DNA from 2 places in the Streptomyces sp. NPDC057638 genome. Region 1 is predicted to be linked to the other one. Evidence: riboswitches for the same ligand, from Rfam matches in the RefSeq annotation. Region 1 holds a riboswitch; the other holds the start of a gene.
The links. A riboswitch is a leader RNA that binds a small molecule or an ion and turns the genes downstream of it on or off. The one in region 1 is predicted to bind S-adenosylmethionine.
Positions count from the first base shown of each region.

Region 2: it holds a riboswitch for S-adenosylmethionine, as region 1 does, so the genes downstream of both, ACFVIM_RS07455 (aminotransferase class V-fold PLP-dependent enzyme) here and thrC (threonine synthase) in region 1, are expected to answer to the same signal.

Region 1 covers NZ_JBHVHF010000023.1:2,311-6,698, forward strand. Annotated here, with positions in the region: gene ACFVIM_RS05675 (cold-shock protein) at 1-4, opposite strand, end outside; gene ACFVIM_RS05680 (MoaD/ThiS family protein) at 542-817, opposite strand; gene thrC (threonine synthase) at 964-2,268, opposite strand; SAM riboswitch class I at 2,262-2,412, opposite strand; gene ACFVIM_RS05690 (glucosyl-3-phosphoglycerate synthase) at 2,607-3,545, shown strand; gene ACFVIM_RS05695 (hypothetical protein) at 3,584-3,790, shown strand; gene ACFVIM_RS05700 (trehalose-6-phosphate synthase) at 4,031-4,388, shown strand, end outside.
Region 2 covers NZ_JBHVHF010000033.1:5,001-9,388, reverse strand. Annotated here, with positions in the region: gene ACFVIM_RS07465 (SLC13 family permease) at 1-17, shown strand, start outside; gene ACFVIM_RS07460 (glycerate kinase) at 47-1,264, shown strand; gene ACFVIM_RS07455 (aminotransferase class V-fold PLP-dependent enzyme) at 1,213-2,589, opposite strand; SAM riboswitch class IV at 2,884-3,001, opposite strand; gene trpD (anthranilate phosphoribosyltransferase) at 3,110-4,174, opposite strand.

The DNA of each region.
Region 1 (4,388 bases):
CCATGCCTAACTCCCCTATTACTGGCCCTTGCGCGGGACCGCACTTCGCGGACCCGGGTCAGACCTCACCTGGTGGCGACCCCGTCCACGAGGGGCGGAGAAGTTTCTCAGGTGTGCGCCGGAACGCGTCGACCGCCGCTGAATGTATCTGTCCAACTGCCCTCTGCAACAGGTCAATCGGACGAGAAATCCCGCCCCGAGCGATAGGGTAATTAACCAGAATTCAAGCAATTCCGGGGCAAGTCGGGCCCGACAAAGGAGACTTACAAGACAATCACCGGAGCATATTGGCTGCTTCTTATCGCCCCAGGGCGCATTCTCATAGGCGGCTCAGCAAGGGCGAGCATCGCGCGTTCCCCAACTGTAGCGTGCTCAACCATGCAGAATTGCCCCCTCCGTTTCTCTGACGGAGAGGGCAATTCTCTGGATTACGTAAGGTAATCGTCCGGGTACGGCGATCCGGTGGCCCCACGGTGATCACCCGGTGGGGTGGTCACCCCATAGCGGGGGGCGCGGGGGCCGTCCGGGGCGCCGCGAGGGGTCAGCCGCCCGCGACCGCCGGGATGATCGAGATCCCGGCGCCGTCCGGCGTCGCCGTCTGGAGGCCCTGCTCGAAGCGGACATCGTCGTCGTTCACATAGACATTGACGAAGCGGCGCAGCTTGCCCTCGTCGTCCAGGACGCGCGCGGCGATACCGGTGTGGTTCTGCTCCAGGTCGGCGATCACCTCGGAGAGGGTCGTCCCCTCGGCGGGGACCTCGGCCTTGCCGCCGGTGTAGGTGCGCAGGATGGTCGGGATACGGACGGTGACGCTCATTCTCGGATCTCCCAGAGAGAGGGGAACAGGAGGAGGTGGGGGTGGGCGCCGGTCCCGAAAGACCGGCGCACGGGAGCCGGGGGCGGACCCGGCCCGGGGGCGGACCCGCGCGGCGGGTCCCGGCGCCCCGGGCGCCCGGATCGTGACTAGCCCGCCAGCCCCGCCGCGCGGAACGCGTCCAGGCTCGGCCGGATCGTCGCCGAAGGACCGGTCGTCGGGGCGACCGCGTCCAGGGTCTTGAGCCCGTCCCCGGTGTTGAGGACGACGGTGGTCAGCGAGGGGTCGAGCACCCCGTTCTCGATCAGCTTGCGGGTCACCCCGACGGTCACCCCGCCCGCGGTCTCCGCGAAGATCCCCTCGGTCCGGGCGAGCAGCTTGATCGCGTCCACGACCTCCTCGTCCGTGACGTCCTCGACCGCTCCCCCGGTGCGCCGGGCGATGTCCAGGACATACGGCCCGTCGGCCGGGTTGCCGATCGCCAGCGACTTGGCGATGGTGTCGGGCTTCACCGGGCGTACGACGTCGTGTCCGGCCTTGAAGGCGGCGGCCACCGGGGAGCAGCCCAGCGCCTGCGCGCCGAAGATCTTGTACGGGCGGTCCTCGACCAGTCCGAGCCTGATCAGCTCCTGAAGCCCCTTGTCGATCTTGGTGAGCTGGGAGCCGGAGGCGATGGGGATGACGATCTGGTCCGGCAGCCGCCAGCCGAGCTGCTCGCAGATCTCGTAGGCGAGGGTCTTGGAGCCCTCCGCGTAGTAGGGGCGGAGGTTGACGTTGACAAAGCCCCAGCCCTCGCCGAGCGGGTCGCCGATCAGCTCGGAGCAGAAACGGTTCACGTCGTCATAGGTGCCCTCGATGCCGACCAGCTCGCCCCCGTAGACGGCGGCCATGACGACCTTGCCCTGCTCCAGGTCGTGCGGGATGAAGACGCAGGAGCGCAGTCCGGCACGGGCGGCGGCGGCGCCGACGGCGCCCGCGAGGTTGCCGGTGGAGGAGCAGGAGAGGGTGGTGAAACCGAAGGCGCGGGCGGCCTCGACGGCGATGGCGACGACCCGGTCCTTGAAGGAGTGGGTCGGGTTGCCGGAGTCGTCCTTGACGTAGAGACCGCCGGTGACCCCGAGTTCACGGGCGAGGTTGTCGGCCTTGACCAGCTTGGTGAAGCCGGGGTTGAGATTGGGCCGCTCGGCGACATCGGCGGGGACGGGCAGCAGCGGCGCGTACCGCCAGATGTTCGCCGGTCCGGCCTCGATCGCCTTGCGCAGCGCCTCGGGGTCGCCCTCGGGGAGTTCGTACGCCGCTTCCAGCGGGCCGAAGCAGGAGGCGCAGGCGAAGATCGGGCCGAGGTCGAAGCGCTCTCCGCACTCACGACAGGAGAGGCCGACGGCGGGGCCGAGGCGGAGGGGGGTGTCGGTCGAAGTCTGCACAGCCATGGAGGCGAGGCCCTTTCTCCTCATCTTCCTCATGGCGCGTTTCGCCATGAGACGGATTTGGCACCTTCCCAAGCCGGGAGCCTCGCGGCGCCTGTATGGCGACGGAGACCGGCTGGAGGGTTGCCGGGGCTTCAACGGGCCGTATCCCTCTGCCCCTCTGGATGAGCGCTATTCGGTTGTGAGCGGCGGACCCCGGGCCCCCGTGAAGGGAGGACGGACCGGTCGGCCGACGCGGAACGAAGGACCCCGACATGCGCCGGGCCTCCGTGTTGTTCAAGACTGTAACCGAATGCCCTAGCGGTTGAGACAGAGGTCCGCACCGCGAGATGGATCACAGACGGACGCGAGTGGAGTGGCGAAACGTGCTCGAAGAGGTGGAGCGCTGGCTGGCCGGACGCTCCTGGACGGCGGCCGATCGTCCCCTGGGCGCGCTGCTGGAGGCCAAGCGCTCGACGACGGTCAGCGTGGTCCTGCCCGCGCTCAACGAGGAGGCGACGGTCGGGGAGATCGTCACCGTCATCCGCCGGGAGCTGATGGAGGCGGTGCCGTTCGTCGATGAACTGGTGGTGATCGACTCCGGTTCCACCGACCGCACCGCCGAGGTGGCGGCGGCGGCCGGGGCGCGGGTGGTGCACCGGGACTCGATCCTGCCCCGGATCCCCGCGCTGCCCGGCAAGGGCGAGGTCCTGTGGCGATCACTCATGGTCACCAAGGGAGAGGTCGTCTGCTTTGTGGACGCCGATCTGGAGAACTTCTCCGCGGACTTCGTCACGGGGATAGCCGGGCCGCTGCTGACCGATCCCGAGGTGGCCTTCGTGAAGGCGATGTATGACCGCCCCCTGGGTGATGCCGCAGGTCAGGGAGGCCGTGTCACCGAGCTGGTGGCCCGGCCGCTGCTCAATCTGCACTGGCCGGCGCTGGCGGGCTTCGTCCAGCCGCTGGGCGGCGAGTACGCGGCGCGGCGCTCGCTGCTGGAGCGGCTTCCCTTCCCTGTCGGTTACGGAGTGGAGTTGGGCCTGCTGGTGGACGCGCTGCACACGGTGGGCCTGGACGCCCTGGCGCAGGTCGATGTGGGCTCCCGCCGCCATCGCCACCAGGACGGGCAGGCGCTGGGCCGGATGGCGGCGGCGATCTACCGCACCGCCCAGCTCCGCCTCTCCCGTGGTCATTTGGTGCGCCCGGCGCTGACCCAGTTCGAACGGGCGGAGGAGGGGTTCGTCCCCCGGACCCACGCGGTGGACACGGAGGAGCGCCCGCCGATGCGCGAGATCAGTGAGTACGCGGCGCGTCGTGCCGCATAAGGCGGGATAAAACCGATAAGTCCATGAACATCCCCTCCATGAAACTCACCCGAAGAGCACTGGCCCTGCTGCCCCTGACCTCGGCCCCGCTGCTGCTGACCCCCCTCGCCCACGCCGACACCGTGACCGGGCTCCCCCAGGGCGACCCGGTCACCGAGCGCCTCTGGCTCCTCGCGGGCCTGGCGCTGAGCCTGACCGCCGCCGCCGTTGTCGCGGTCGCCGCCCTCCGCTCCCGCCGCCCCTGACCGGGCCGGGGCGGACCGGTTCGCGAGCCGTACGCGGAGCCTCCGGGGCCGGGGGCGGCCGGTGTGAGCCAGCTCGGGCGTACGCACGTTTGAGGGTTTACCGGACGGGCTAGGTTTCGCGACATGGTCTCCGAGCCCCCCGCAGCAACGGACGGCACCACCGCACCGGGCGGCCCGTCCGCCGCCCCCGCCCCGGACGATCCCGAGCCGGCACCCGCGCCCGCGCCCGCGCCCGCCGGGATCCTCGTCGCGTCGAACCGCGGCCCCGTCACGTACTCCCTCGCCGACGACGGGACGCTCACCTCCCGGCGCGGCGGCGGGGGCCTGGTCTCCGGGCTCTCCGCCATCGGCGCCGAGGCCGACGCGCTCTGGGTCTGCTCCGCCCTCGGTCCCGGCGACCGCGAGGCCGTGCGCCGCGGGGTCGGCGAGGAGGGGGTCCTGATGCTCGCGATCGACGAGACGGTCCACTCCGACGCGTACAACGGCATCGCCAACTCGGTGCTCTGGTTTGTCCACCACATGCTCTACCAGACCCCCCTGGAGCCGGTGTTCGACGCGGAGTTCCGCCGCCAGTGGGCCTCCTACGAGAGCTACAACC
Region 2 (4,388 bases), on a different contig from region 1:
GCGTGCCCGTCCGCTGACGCCCGCTCAACCCTCAAGGAGTTTCCCCATGCTGACCCGCATCGCCGTCGCCCCCAGCGGCTTCAAGGAGTCCCTGTCCGCCGAAAGCGCCGCCGAGGCCATCGCCACGGGGGTCCGCCGGGTGGTTCCCGACGCCGAGATCGATCTGATCCCGCTGGTCGACGGCGGCGAGGGCACCGCCCACGCGCTCGCGGTCGCCAGCGGCGGCCGGCTCGTGCCGCTCTGGGCCACCGGCCCCACCGGGGACCGCGTCGGCACCCACTTCGCCCTCCTCGGCGACGACGAGTCCACCGCCGTGGTGGAGATGGCGGCGGTCGCCGGGCTCTCCCTGGTCCCGCACGACCTGCGCGACCCCAGCGCCACCACCACCTACGGCGTCGGTGAGCTGATCCGCGCCGCCCTCGACACCGGGGCCCGCCGGATCCTCGTCGGCTGTGGCGACTCCGGCACCTCCGACGGTGGCGCGGGCGCGCTCCAGGCGCTCGGCGCCCGGCTGCTCGACGCCGACGGCCGGGAGCTGCCCCGGGGCGGCGGCCGGCTGCGCTCCCTCGACCGGATCGACACCTCCGGGCTCGACCCGCGGCTGTGGGAGACGGAGATACGCGTCGCCTGCAACCCGTTCAACGTGCTCTGCGGCGAACGCGGGGTCGCCCGCGTCTTCGGCCCCCAGAAGGGCGCCACCCCCGCCCAGGTCGAGCATCTCGCGTCGGCCCTCGAACACTGGGCCGACGTTCTGACCCGCGATCTCGGCGGCCGGTTCGACCTCCGTACCGACCTCTACACCGGTCCCGGAACCGGCGCCTCCGGCGGTCTCGGCGCCGGGCTGGCCGCCCTCGGCGCCCAGTTGCTCCCCCGCTTCGACGTCCTGCTGGACCATCTCGACCTCGACGCCCGGCTCGCCCGCGCCGATCTGATCCTCACCGCCGAGGGCGCGCTGGACCACCAGACCCCGCGCGGCAAGGTCCCCGCCGAGGTCGCCCGCCGCGCCAAGCGGTACGGACGGCCCGTGCTCGCCCTCGCCGGCACCCTCGGCGACGGCGCCCACCAGGTGCGCGCGGCGGGCGTCGACGCCTACGGCTCGATCCTGCCCGCGCCGGTCAGCCTCACCGAAGCCCTCAGCCGGGGCGGCGAGTTCCTCACCGACGCCACCGAGCGCGCGATGCGGATGGTGCTGATCGGGACCCGGCTGTCGGCTCAGAACGAGCCGGTGGGGTCCGGGACACACCGGCCGTCCTCGGTGCGGTAGTTCCACCGGGCGCCCTCGGTGACCAGTTCCCGTACGGCCCGTACGAAGCGCTCGACGTGCTCGTCGGGGGTGCCCGCCCCGAAGCTGACCCGGATCGCGTTCAGCGACCGCTCGCCCGGCGCCGCTTCCGGGGCGCCGCACTCCCCCGGCTGCTCCGCGTCGCTGCCGAGCAGGGTCCGCACCAGCGGATGGGCGCAGAAGAGGCCGTCGCGCACCCCGATCCCGTACTCGGCGGAGAGCGCGGCGGCGAAGTGGGAGCTGTTCCAGCCCTCCACCACGAAGGAGATCACGCCGACGCGCGGCGCGTCGTCGCCGAAGAGGGAGAGGATCCGCACCTCGGGGACGGCGGCGAGCCCCTCGCGGACGGTGGCGATCAGCTCCCGCTCCCGCGCCACGAGCCCCTCGAACCCGGCCTCCGTGAGCGCCTTGCAGGCGGAGGCGATGGAGTAGGCGCCGATCACGTTCGGCGAACCGGCCTCATGACGGGCGGCCGTGGTGTGCCACTCGACCGCCACCCCGCCGTCCGCCCGGCGCGCGACCGTACGGGAGGCACCGCCGCCCGCCAGGTACGGCTCCGCCTCCTGGAGCCAGTCGGCCCGCCCGGCCAGCACCCCGGCGCCGAACGGCGCGTACAGCTTGTGCCCCGAGAACGCCACCCAGTCCACGTCCAGTTCCTGGACGGAGACGGGGTGGTGCGGCGCGAGCTGCGCCGCGTCCAGCACGATCCGGGCGCCGTGGGCGTGCGCGGCGGCGGCCAGCTCCCGTACCGGCCACAGCTCACCGGTCACGTTCGACGCGCCCGTCACACAGACCAGCGCGGGCCCGTACGGGTCCCGGTCCGCCAGCGCCCGCTCCAGCGTGGTGACCGCCTCCTGCGGGGTACGGGGGGCGTTGAGGTACGTCACCCGCGCGTCCCGCCACGGCAGCAGCGACGCGTGGTGCTCGGTCTCGAAGACGAACACCTCACACCCGGCCGGGATCACGGCCGCCAGCAGATTGAGCGAGTCGGTCGTGGAACGGGTGAAGACGATCTGGTCACCGTCCCGACAGTCCAGGAACTCGGCGACCGTCGCGCGGCTGTTCTCGAAGAGATCGGTGGAGAGCTGCGAGAGATAGCCCGCCCCCCGGTGCACGCTGCCGTAGTACGGCGCGTACGCGGCCACATCGTCCCAGACCCGCTGGAGCGCGGGCGCGCTGGCGGCGTAGTCCAGCGCCGCGTAGGTGACCTCGCCCCCGGTGACCAGCGGCACGGTGACATCCCGGCCGAGGACGGGCAGCGGGGCGGCGGTGTCGATGACGGCGGCGGCGTGGGCGTGAGCGGACATGACGGAACTCCTGGCGGCAGGGCGGAAGACGGGGACACCCACCGGGCCGGGAGCCGGGACATACCGATACCTCGACCGGCGCCGGAGCGCGGGCATAGACGTCGAGAGGTGTCGGAACTACCCAGGTATGGGACCGAGTACGGACCGGGACGCGCGCGTTCCATCAACGCGACCGCGACCGCGACCAGCCGGGGTGGGGGTGAGAAGGGTGCTGAAGAAGGGGCGTTCAGCCCTAGCGCATTCGCTTGCTCACGAGACTGCTCCCTTGAGGACCAGGACCCCAGGGTTCGCAGGGGTCCGCGCTTGCCGCGGGCCTCGCTGCCAGCGGCCTGGTCTTCACCCGGGGCACCCCGCCACGGACGGAGGGTTGCCGGACAGCGGGCCGGGGCCGTAGTCGCTGTCGCTCATGACCTGCGAGGACGCTATGTCACCCGCCCCACCCCCCGCAACCCCGGCCCACCATCCGGACACCCCTCGGGCCCCAGGCGTCGGCCCGGGGCCCGAGGGGTGGGGCGGCCGGTCAGGCGGTGGTCGCGGTGATCCAGCGGGTGAGGGAGGTGGCGGCCGCGCCGGAGTCGAGGGACTCCGCCGCCCGCCCCATCGCGTCCGAGAGCTGCGACGCCAGCGGCGCCGCCGTCGGATCCAGCGCCACCAGCGCGGCCGCCGAGTTCAGCAGCACCGCGTCCCGTACGGGCCCCCGCTCCCCCGCGAGCAGCCGCCGGGCGACATCCGCGTTGTAGGAGGCGTCGGCGCCCCGCAGGGCTTCGACCGGGACCAGGTCGAGGCCGACATCCCGGGGGTCGAAGCGCTCTTCCCGGACGGCCCCGTCCCGTACCACCCAGACCCGGGAGGTCGCGGTCGTGGTCAGCTCGTCCAGGCCGTCGTCGCCCCGGAAGACCAGCGCGGTGGAGCCGCGTTCGGCGAGGACGCCCGCGAGGATCGGCGCCATGCGGGCGTCGGCGACGCCGGTGGCCTGGGCGGTGACCTTGGCCGGATTGGTCAGCGGGCCGAGGAAGTTGAAGGTGGTGCGGATGCCGATCTCGCGGCGGGCGGCGGCCACATGCCGCAGCGCGGGGTGGAACTTCACCGCGAAGCAGAAGGTGATGCCCGCCTCTTCGGCGACCTCGGCGACGCGCCCCGGCGACAGTTCCAGGTTGACCCCGAGCTTCTCCAGGACGTCGGAGGCGCCGGAGGCGCTGGAGGCGGCGCGGTTGCCGTGTTTGACGACCTTCACGCCCGTACCGGCGACGACGATCGCGGACATGGTGGAGATGTTGACGGTCTTGGCGCCGTCACCGCCGGTGCCGACGATGTCGACGCTGGGTCCGGGGACGTCGATGAGGTGGGCGTGGGCGTACATGGTCCGGACGAGTCCGGAGATCTCCTCGACGGTCTCGCCCTTGGCCCGCAGGGCGACGGCGAAGGCCGCGATCTGGGCGTCGGTGGCCGCACCGCTGAGGATGCGGTCCATCGCCCAGGCGGTGGCGTCGGCGCTCTGGTCGCGCTGGTCGAGGAGGGCGTTGAGAACGGTGGGCCAGGAGTGGGCCAGCCCGCTGTCGCCGCCTGCCGGGGTCTCAACGCTCATGGTCCGCTCCAGGGTCCATCGAATCGACTGGGAAGTGTCCCGAACGGGGGACACCGTCCACCCTATCCAGTGCGGGGAACGGCGAAGAGCCCCGTCCGGCGGTTGGACGGGGCTCCGCGCTGTGGCGATCAGTCGGTCAGTCGATCCGTGTGATCAGTCGATCTCTCGATCTGTCTGAGCCTCTGTGGCTCGGTGAACCGGTGTCCCGGCCTCG